One region of the Acidovorax sp. BLS4 genome, then DNA from elsewhere that is predicted to be linked to it. Evidence: predicted binding sites of a transcription regulator. Region 1 holds the regulator's gene; the other holds the start of a gene.

Region 1 (5,494 bases):
CACCTCGTCAAAAATCAGGGTAGGGGCCTCGCCCAACTGGCTTGTCGTCACGGAAATGGCCAACGATATGCGAGACAGCTCCCCCCCCGAAGCGACTTTGCCAACAGGCCGGGGCGTGGCGCCAGGATGCCCTGCGACCAGAAAAGAAACACTGTCGAGACCTTGAATGCCGGGTTCCGGTGTCGGTTCCAAAAGCACCTCAAACCGCCCGCCCACCATGCCCAGGCCCTGCATGGCTTGTGTGATTGATTGGGCAAGCCTTGGTGCTGCGGCTGTCCGCTGCCGGGACACAGCCTGCGCCGCCTTGCGATAGGCTGTACCACTGGCCTGTTCGGCCGCATTGAGCGCTTCCAGGTCTGCTGCCGTCTCCAGTTTGGAGAGTTCCGCTTTCCATCCCTCCAGCAGTGCCGGCAACTCCGATGGCGTCCGCTTGTATTTGCGTGACAACGAAATCCACAGCGACAGGCGTGAATCCAACTGTTCAAGTCGCTCGGGATCGAGTTCCGTGTGCCGGAGATAGCTTTGCAAGGAGTGAGCCACATCGGCCGCTTGGTCCATGCACGACTGAAGCACCTCTCCCATCGCCTTGAATTCGGGATCGAGGGTTTGCTGCTCCTGCAGCAGATGGCAGGCGCGGCTCAACTGAGTCTGTGCACCGGACTCTTCATCCTCCAGCGCGGACAGGGCCGTTTGCGCGCTGTCCAGCAAGGCTTGGGCGTGGGAAAGGCGGCTGTGCTGGGTGTTGAGTTCTTCCCACTCGCTGGATGCCGGACCCAGCTTTTCGACTTCACTGATCTGCCACTGCAGTCGTTCCCGCTCCTGTTGCAGGGTATGTCTGGCCGCTTCTGCTTGCGCTACCGCTTTGCGGTCGTCACGCCAGCGAGTCCAAAGCGGCTCCAGCGCCGCAGTGCTGATGCCGCCATAGGCATCCAACAGGCTGCGAACGGCATCCTGGCGCGTCAAGCTCTGCCATGCGTGCTGGCCATGGATATCGAGGAGATGCGCCCCCACGGTCCGCATTTGGGTAGCGGTTGCTGGAATGCCGTTCATCCACGCACGGCTTTTTCCTTGCCGATCGATGGTTCGGCGAAGCAGCAGGCTTTCCTCCTGCGGTATGCCTGCTTCATCAAGCCATGCAGACAAACTGGATGGGCAATCGAATTCAGCGCAGATGTCCGTACGCTCGGTTCCCTCGCGAATCACTCCGGCATCGGCGCGGCCGCCCAGCAGCATTTGCAAGGCATCGATCAGGATGGATTTGCCTGCACCCGTTTCTCCGGTCAGCACCGTAAATCCTTTGTGAAGATCCAGGTCCAGGACATCCACGATGACGAAATCGCGCAATGCGATCCGTTTGAGCGCCATCTATGAGCCCCCTTCATTCCAGCGCAATTTTTTGCGCAACGTAGCAAAGTAGTTCCAGCCTCGAGGGTGCAAGAAGCGCACGCAGTGCTCCGACCGCCGAACCACAATCCGATCGCCATGCTGGAGCGATGCCAGCGACTGCATGTCGAAATTGGCGCTGACGTCCCGGCCCCCTACGACTTCCACCGCAATGTCGGTCGAATCCGGCAGCACGATGGGTCGATTGGACAGCGTATGGGGTGCGATGGGGACCATCACCCAACCAGGAATCGCAGGGTGCAGCATTGGGCCTCCCGCGGAGAGCGCATAGGCAGTAGATCCAGTGGGCGAAGCGATGATCAGCCCGTCTGCCCTTTGGTTCGAGACGAAATGCCCACCCACTTCCACCCGCAATTCGACCATGCCGGAAGTGGAGCCACGATTGACTACGACGTCGTTGAGTGCCAGTGCTTCAAATACGCATTCGTCCTGACGCATCACGCAGGCATGCATGAGGGGCCTGGCGTCTTCTTCGTACTCGCCATGGAGCATCGGCCTCAGTGCTGAAGCGTGCTCACCCAAAGGGATATCGGTGATGAAGCCCAGACGTCCCTGATTGATGCCGATCAGCGGAATTTTGTAGGGGGCCAATTGCCTACCGATGCCCAGCATCGTGCCGTCTCCCCCGATCACCATCCCCAGATCGCACTCCTTGCCGATCTGTTCCACCGGCATCGCAGGATAGTCAGAAATGCCGGTGTTGTTCGCCGTTTCCTGTTCCAGAATGGGTTCACAGCCTTCATTTCTGAGGAACTGGGCAACCTCTTGTACGGCATTGCGCGAACTGTCAGAAATAACGCTGGAAGTGAGCGGCTGGTACTTGCCGAAGAGTGCGACCCGTGTGAACCTGAGCTTCATTGGGAAATTAGATCATTAAAATGATTCAATGCTTGATGATCGTGCCAAGTTGTTGCTGAAGGCGCTCGTAGAGCGCTACATAGCCGATGGCCAACCCGTGGGTTCGCGTACGCTGTCGCGCGCGTCCGGTCTCGACCTCTCTCCCGCCACCATCCGTAACGTGATGGCCGATCTCGAAGAGATCGGACTGATCGCAAGCCCGCACACGTCTGCCGGCCGAATTCCGACGGCCAAAGGGTATCGCCTGTTCGTTGACACCATGTTGACAGTGCAGCGCGAACAGCTGTATTCGCCGCAACTGGCTGCAGAGCAGCCGCAAAAGGTGATTGCCAACGCGGCGCATTTGTTGTCCAGCCTGTCCCAGTTCGTGGGCGTTGTCATGGCGCCCCGACGTGCCTCGGTGTTTAGGCACATCGAATTCTTGAGATTGTCCGAAAAGCGGCTTCTGGTCATCATCGTCTCTCCTGAAGGAGACGTGCAGAACCGCGTGATCTTCACCGATGTGGACTACTCACAATCGCATCTCGTGGAGGCGGCCAATTTCCTGAACAGCCACTATTCCGGAATGGACATGGAGCGGGTGCGCGAGCGCTTGAAGACGGAGGTGGATCAGCTGCGGGAGGAAATCGGCTCGCTGATGCAGGCGGCTGTCAACGTCGGGTCCGAAGCGATGGCGGAGTCTCAGGACAATGTGGTGATTTCTGGCGAGCGCAACCTGCTGGCAGTGAGTGATTTTTCCAACGACATGGGCAACCTGCGGCGTGCTTTCGACCTGTTCGAACAGAAGACGCAGATCCTGCGTTTGCTCGATGTTTCCAACCGTGCAGATGGCGTACGCATCTTCATTGGGGGAGAGAGCCAGATCGTCCCTTTTGAGGAGCTTTCGGTAGTCACCTCTCCATATGAAATAGACGGGCAAGTCGTAGGCACACTGGGGGTCATCGGGCCCACCCGAATGCCGTACGACAGGATGATCCAGATCGTGGACATCACGTCCAAGCTGGTTTCCAACGCGCTGAGTTACCGCAAGTAAGCACATACAATTGGCGCGGGGGGCGTTAGCTCAGTTGGTTAGAGCAGAGGACTCATAATCCTTTGGTCGCGGGTTCAAGTCCCTCACGCCCTACCAGTTCAACGGGCTTGATTGCTGTTCATGGCCATTCCTCGCGTGCCTGTTCAGGCGCATTGCGTGGACATGAGAGTTGAGATGTCTGCGTTTTCTGCAAACGAAGCCAAGCAGCTATCAAAAGATGGGTTAGAATTTAAGTCTTGCTTGATTGCGAAGTTCGTCACAGAGTTCGTGTAAAAATCAAAACAAGAAATGAATGATGGCGTTGAAAACATGCTATAATTCAAAGCTTAGCGGCTGTAGCTCAGCTGGATAGAGTACTTGGCTACGAACCAAGGGGTCGTGGGTTCGATTCCTGCCAGCCGCACCAAACGGTAAGCCCTAGAACAGTGATGTTCTAGGGCTTTTTCCGTTGGGGATTCGAATGCTCTCTGCATCAAAATGCACCCATGAGCAAGGCATTCACCAAAGAATCGGATCAGTCCGATGACGAAGATTTTTCCCCTGCACCCCTTCCTGCGGGTAGCAAGAACTACATCACCCCTTCCGGTTACGCCAGGCTGCGCGATGAACTACTGGATCTCATCGACAACGAGCGGCCCAAGATCGTTGAAGTGGTTCATTGGGCTGCAAGCAATGGGGACCGTTCGGAGAACGGGGACTACCTGTACGGCAAGAAACGCCTGCGCGAAATTGATCGCAGGATTCGGTTCCTGACCAAACGACTCGAAATTGCCGAGGTGGTCGATCCCGCCATCCACGCCGGAAGTGATCAGGTGTTCTTTGGTGCCACGGTCCACTATGCGGACGATGAAGGCGTCGAGCGCACCATCACGATCCTGGGAATCGACGAAGTCGAGACGGGCCTGGCGCAAGTCAGTTGGGTGTCGCCGGTGGCTCGGGCCTTACTGAAGGCCCGCGAAGGGGATCAGGTTCAGTTGGCCACGCCAGGTGGCACGCGGACGCTGGAGGTTTTGGACGTCCGCTATCCCCAACCGGTGGCATAGGGAGCAAGGTGCCTGCCTCACCCCTGGGGCAGCACGCGGAAGGCGCGAAGCACTGCGGGCGTTCGGCGCAAATTGCGCAAGGAGGCCTCGACGTGTGACTGGTCTCGTGCAGCGATGACAAAACGCAAATCGGTCGTGTCCATGGCGGCTTCATCGTCCATGTCGACGTGAACGATGTCCGCTTCGGAGCTCGCCAGTTCGGCGGCGATGCGTGCCAAGACGCCCTTGCCGTTGGCCACGGTCACAACGATGCCGGTTTCGAACATGCGCGTGGGCTCATCGGCCCAGTCCACCGCGATAAAGCGCTCGCTGTCCTTGTGCTGAAGCTTTTTCGCCACGCTGCATTGGGCGTTATGAACCACCAGCCCTTCACCGCGCCCCAGGTAGCCGACGATGGGGTCTCCCGGTACCGGGCGGCAGCAATTCGCGTATTGAACGGATGCGTTCTCGCTGCCGTCCAAAGTCACGCCACCTTGCGACAGGGTTTCGTGGGATGAATACCTTTCACGGGTCAGCAACAGGGCATCGGGTCGGTGTCCATGCTCCGTCATCAGCACCATGAGTCGTTTCGCCACGATGCCCGCGATGCGTTTGCCCAGACCGATGTCGGTCATGAGTTCATTGCGTGTTCGATTGCCTGTGAAGCGGAGCAGCTTGTCCCACAGTGCCTGGTTCTCCGACTCGGTCGGCAGGCGTTCCAGCCCTTCGGCCCTCAGGGCCTGGGTCAGCAGCTTCTCTCCCAGTCCCGCTGATTCAGTATGGGCCAGCGTTTTGAGGTAGTGGCGAATCTTCGAGCGTGCGCGACCCGTGCGCACGAAGCCCAGCCAGGCGGGATTGGGTGTGGACACCGGCGCTGTGATGATCTCCACCACATCGCCGTTCTTGAGCTCGGTCCGCAAGGGGACCTGCTCGTTGTTGATCTTGGCGGCCGTGGTGCGGTCACCCACATTGCTGTGGATGGCATAGGCGAAATCGACCACCGTGGCGCCCCGTGGCAGTGCCATGATCTGGCTCTTGGGGGTGAAGACATAGACCGCATCGGGGAACAGGTCGACCTTCACATGGTCCCAGAACTCCGCGGCATCCCGCGTTTCGTTCTGAATGTCGAGCAGTGACTGGAGCCACTTGGTGCCAAGGCGCTCCGCGGCCGATCCGT
Region 2 (5,494 bases), 2.5 Mb from region 1:
GCCGCCCATGCCACCCATGCCGCCCATGTCGGGCATGCCGCCGCCGGCCGGTGCGTCGTCCTTGGGGGCTTCAGCGATCATGCATTCCGTCGTCAGCAGCAGGGAGGCCACGGAAGCGGCGTTCTGCAGGGCCGTGCGGGTGACCTTCGTGGGGTCCAGAATGCCCAGTTCCAGCATGTCGCCATACGTGTCGTTGGCGGCATTGAAACCGTAGTTGCCCTTGCCGGCCAGCACGGCGTTCACCACGACCGAGGCTTCGCCGCCGGCGTTGTTCACGATTTCGCGCAGGGGGGCTTCGATGGCCTTCAGCACCAGCTTGATACCGGCATCCTGATCGGCGTTGTCGCCCTTGATCGAGTTGCCCACGGCTTGCTTGGCGCGCAGCAGCGCCACGCCGCCACCAGCCACGACGCCTTCTTCCACCGCTGCGCGCGTGGCGTGCAGGGCGTCTTCCACGCGGGCCTTCTTTTCCTTCATTTCGACTTCGGTGGCAGCGCCGACCTTGATCACGGCCACACCGCCAGCCAGCTTGGCCACGCGCTCTTGCAGCTTTTCGCGGTCGTAGTCGGACGTGGCTTCCTCGATCTGCACGCGCACTTGCTTGACGCGGGCTTCGATGTCTTCAGCGGCGCCGGCGCCGTCGATGATGATCGTGTTTTCCTTGCCCACTTCGATGCGCTTGGCTTGGCCCAGGTCGGCCAGGGTGACCTTCTCGAGCGTCAGGCCCACTTCTTCGGCGATGACCTTGCCGCCCGTCAGGATGGCGATGTCTTCCAGCATGGCCTTGCGGCGGTCGCCGAAGCCAGGGGCCTTCACTGCCACGACCTTCAGGATGCCGCGGATCGTGTTGACCACCAGCGTTGCCAGGGCTTCGCCTTCGACTTCTTCGGCAATGATCAGCAGCGGACGGCCGGCCTTGGCGACTTGCTCCAGCGTGGGCAGCAGGTCACGGATGTTGCTGATCTTCTTGTCGAACAGCAGCACGAAGGGGTTGTCCAGAATCGCGGATTGCTTTTCGGGGTTGTTGATGAAGTAGGGCGACAGGTAGCCGCGATCGAACTGCATGCCTTCCACGACGTCCAGTTCGGACTCGAGGGACTTGCCGTCTTCCACGGTGATCACGCCTTCCTTGCCGACCTTGTCCATGGCGTCAGCGATCAGCTTGCCGATGGTTTCGTCGGAGTTGGCGGAGATCGAACCCACCTGGGCGATTTCCTTGGAGGTCGTGGTGGCCTTGGAAGCCTTCTTCAGCTCTTCCACCAGGGCCGTCACGGCCTTGTCGATGCCGCGCTTGAGGTCCATGGGGTTGATGCCCGCGGCCACGTACTTGAAGCCTTCGCGCACGATGGCCTGTGCCAGCACGGTGGCGGTCGTGGTGCCGTCACCGGCGTTGTCGGACGTCTTGGAAGCCACTTCCTTCACGAGCTGGGCGCCCATGTTCTGCAGCTTGTCCTTGAGTTCGATTTCCTTGGCCACGGACACACCGTCCTTGGTCACGGTGGGGGCGCCGAACGAGCGCTCCAGCACCACGTTGCGACCCTTGGGGCCCAGGGTGACCTTGACCGCATTGGCCAGGATGTTCACGCCTTCGACCATGCGGGCGCGGGCTTCGCCGCCGAAAACTACGTCTTTTGCTGCCATTTGATTTCTCCGGATTCAGTAAACAGGATGTTCGGGAAAAGGGCCGAAAGGCTTACTTCTCGACGACTGCGAACAGGTCGTCTTCCTTCATCACCAGCAACTCGTCGCCGTTGACCTTGACGGTCTGGCCAGAGTACTTGCCGAACAGAACGCGGTCGCCGACCTTCACGTTCAAGGCGATCAGCTCGCCCTTGTCGTTCTTCTTGCCGGGACCGACGGCCAGCACTTCACCTTGATCGGGCTTTTCAGCGGCGTTGTCGGGGATCACGATGCCGGAAGCGGTCGTGGTTTCGCTTTCAATGCGCTTGACGATCACGCGATCGTGCAGGGGGCGAAGGTTCATTGCATCTCTCCTGGTTCAAAAAAGGATTGCGACATCAACAACACGCCCGCAGGGTGCGGGCGCTTTCTGACTTCAGCGGCTTGGCGCCAGCGTTGCTAGCACTCGGTCGCGTCGAGTGCTAATGATACGGGCATTCTTTCGCATTTCAAGAGGGGGACTGGCAGTGGGAGTGCGGCGCGCCCACAGGAAGGACGGCGGCTGAGGGATGGATGAGGCGTGCACCTACAATACCGACCTCCTTGAGGCCGGAGGTGATTCGGCGCCCGCAGTCCGCTTGGTCCCCAAGCAGGGATGGGCGCTGTTCCCGGCGGTGCTCTCAATCAAACGCCCGATGCGGGTCAGATCCATAGATTCGGGAGTCCAATGGCGTCTTTGCAAGCAACCACCGCGCTGATGGGCATCGGCCTGGCGGTGCTGATCCTTTACCTGATCCGCAGGGATCACCTGTATCTGATGCACGGCCTGTTCTGGGTGGTGGTGGCGGGGGCCGCTGCCTTGCTGGGGGCCTGGCCGGGACTGATCGATCGTCTGGCCAAGCTGCTGGGCATCAGCTATCCCCCTGCGCTGCTGCTGCTGCTGGCCAGCATGGTGCTGCTGGTGAAGTCGTTGCACACCGACATGGTGAACACCCGCATCGAGAGGGATGTCCGCCGGTTGAACCAGCGGCTGGCCCTGTTGCAGGCCGACAATGAAAGCCTGCGCGCGCGCGTGATGGGCGATGGATCGCAGCCATGACCTTGGCGCAGCCGTTGTTGCCGGTCATCCTGTGCGGCGGGTCGGGCACGCGTTTGTGGCCCCTGTCGCGGGAGGCCTATCCCAAGCAGTTTCTGGCGTTGGCCGGTTCCCGCACCATGCTCCAGGACACGGCACTGAGGCTGCAGGGGTGGGCGCCGGAGATCGACGTCGCGCCCGATCCCATCCTGGTCTGCAACACCGAGCACCGGTTCATCGCGGCCAGCCAGTTGCTGGCAGTCGGCATCCGGACGGCACGCGTACTCCTGGAGCCCGAGGGGCGCAACACCGCGCCCGCACTGACGCTGGCCGCCTTGCAGGCATGCGCTGGAGGCGATGATCCGATCATGCTGGCCATGCCGGCCGATCACGTGGTGAAGGATTTGCCCGCGTTTCACGCCGCGGTCCGGCGGGCCCATTCCATGGCCCTGTCGGGCGGACTGGTGACGTTCGGCGTCGTGCCGGACCGGCCGGAAACCGGCTACGGCTACATCCAGTGCCATGCGGCGGGCCCGGAGGGTGCGGGCATCCACCGCATTGCCAGCTTTGCCGAGAAGCCCGATGCCGCGACCGCGCAGCGCTATCTCGATGCGGGTGATTATTTCTGGAACAGCGGCCTTTTCATGGTGCGCGCCAGCCAGTGGTTGGCCGCTCTGCGTGCTTGCCGCCCCGACATCCTCCAGGCCTGCGAGGCCGCGATGGCGGGGGCGCAGCGTGATCTCGACTTCATCCGGCCTGACGCGGCCGCCTTCCAGGCCTGCCCTTCGGATTCCATCGACTATGCCGTGATGGAACGGTTGCCGCTGATGCCGGAGATCGGCATCCCCACGTTCGCGGTCGCGCTGCAGGCGGGCTGGTCCGACCTGGGCGCCTGGGATGCCCTGTGGGGCGTGCTGCCGCGCGACGGCCAAGGCAACGCCACCGTGGGCGATGCCCTGCTGGAAGACAGCCAGGACACCCTGTTGATGTCCACCCACCGGCTCGTGGCCGGCGTGGGGCTCGACCACATCGTGGTCGTCGAAACACCCGATGCGGTCCTCGTGGCCGACAAGCGCCGTACCCAGGACGTCAAGCAAATCGTGGCCCGGCTGAAGCAGGCAGGGCATGCGCTGGCCCACCACCACCGGAAGGTGCACCGGCCATGGGGCTGGTACGACGCTGTCGACAGCGGCGAACGCTTCCAGGTCAAGCGCATCGTGGTGAACCCGGGCGCGCGCCTGAGCATGCAGATGCACTACCACCGCGCTGAGCATTGGGTGGTGGTGCGGGGGACCGCTGAAATCACCAATGGCGACGACACCTATCTGCTGGCACAGAACGAGTCCACGTTCATTCCGGTGGGCCGCCGCCATCGGCTGGCCAATCCGGGCAAGACGCCTCTCGAAATCATCGAGGTTCAATCGGGCGACTATCTGGGTGAGGACGATATCGTCCGGTTCGACGACATCTACGGGCGCTCTACCGGTGCCGAAGGCGTTTCATGATGGATTGGATTGCCTTCGCGACCGGCGTGACGATTGCCAGGCCCGCGCGCACGCATTTCCCGGCGTGCGAGCAGTGCGGCACCTGCACTTGACCCTCCCCATTCTTCCAACATAAAAACATGAATCTAGAACAAGCAAGGATTGCCGTGATCGGGCTCGGCTACGTGGGCCTGCCCTTGGCGGTGGAGTTCGGCCGCCAGCGGCCGGTCATCGGCTTTGACATCAATGCCGCACGCATCGCCGAGTTGCAATCGGGCGAGGACGGCACGCTGGAGGTGACCCCGGAAAACCTGCAAGCCGCCAGCCACCTGCAATACAGCGCCAACCCGGAGGACCTGCGCGATTGCAAGGTCTTCATCGTGACGGTGCCCACCCCGGTGGACAAGGCCAACCGCCCCGACATGACGCCCCTGGTCAAGGCGAGTGAAACGGTGGGCAGGGTCATGCCGGACGGCGCCGTGGTCATCTACGAATCCACCGTGTACCCTGGCGCGACCGAAGAAGTGTGCGTGCCGGTGCTCGAACGGCTCAGCGGCAAGACCTTCAACACGGACTTCTTCTGCGGCTACAGCCCGGAGCGCATCAATCCGGGCGACCGGGTCAACACCCTCACGAAGATCAAGAAGATCACCAGCGGCAGCACCCCCGAAGTGGCCGACGCGGTGGATGCGCTGTACGGCAGCATCATCACGGCCGGCACCCACAAGGCCAGCAGCCTGAAAGTGGCCGAAGCGGCCAAGGTCATCGAAAACACCCAGCGCGACTTGAACATCGCGTTGGTGAACGAGCTGTCCGTCATCTTCGAGCGGCTGGGCATCGACACCCTCGACGTGCTGGAGGCCGCGGGCAGCAAGTGGAACTTCCTGCCCTTCCGGCCGGGACTGGTGGGCGGCCACTGCATCGGTGTGGACCCCTATTACCTGACCCACAAGGCCGAGGAAGTGGGCTACCACCCGCAGGTCATCCTGGCCGGGCGGCGCATCAACGACAACATGGCGCGCTACGTGGCGCGCAACACCATTCGTCTCATGCTCAAGAACGGCATGGACGTGCCCCGTTGCCGCATCGGCATCCTGGGCATCACGTTCAAGGAAAACTGCCCGGACATCCGCAACAGCAAGGTCGTGGACATGGTGCGCGAGTTCCTGGCGTGGGGCGCGGACGTGGTGATCGCCGATCCCTGGGCCAGCGCACAAGAGGTGGACCACGAGTACGGCCTGGCGTTGGGTCGTGTCGATGCCGACCATCCGGTCGATGCCCTGGTGGTGGCGGTCGGCCATAACGAATACCGTCA

What was found. Region 1 encodes HrcA, which represses chaperone genes, less so after heat shock. Its sites were predicted from a motif close to TTAGCACTCNNNNNNNNNGAGTGCTAA; they were not measured.
Region 2: the regulator HrcA is predicted to act here: its motif matches at 2,080-2,106, upstream of R1Z03_RS16115 (co-chaperone GroES).

The regions. Positions count from the first base shown of each region.
Region 1 is NZ_CP136797.1:581,211-586,704, forward strand. Features, by position in the region: gene recN (DNA repair protein RecN) at 1-1,365, opposite strand, end outside; gene R1Z03_RS02765 (NAD kinase) at 1,366-2,262, opposite strand; gene hrcA (heat-inducible transcriptional repressor HrcA) at 2,291-3,295, shown strand; tRNA gene R1Z03_RS02775 (tRNA-Ile) at 3,315-3,391, shown strand; tRNA gene R1Z03_RS02780 (tRNA-Arg) at 3,625-3,701, shown strand; gene greB (transcription elongation factor GreB) at 3,781-4,338, shown strand; gene R1Z03_RS02790 (bifunctional (p)ppGpp synthetase/guanosine-3',5'-bis(diphosphate) 3'-pyrophosphohydrolase) at 4,356-5,494, opposite strand, start outside.
Region 2 is NZ_CP136797.1:3,470,005-3,475,498, reverse strand. Features, by position in the region: gene groL (chaperonin GroEL) at 1-1,641, opposite strand, end outside; gene R1Z03_RS16115 (co-chaperone GroES) at 1,694-1,984, opposite strand; gene R1Z03_RS16110 (DUF2304 domain-containing protein) at 2,348-2,719, shown strand; gene R1Z03_RS16105 (mannose-1-phosphate guanylyltransferase/mannose-6-phosphate isomerase) at 2,716-4,200, shown strand; gene R1Z03_RS16100 (nucleotide sugar dehydrogenase) at 4,320-5,494, shown strand, end outside.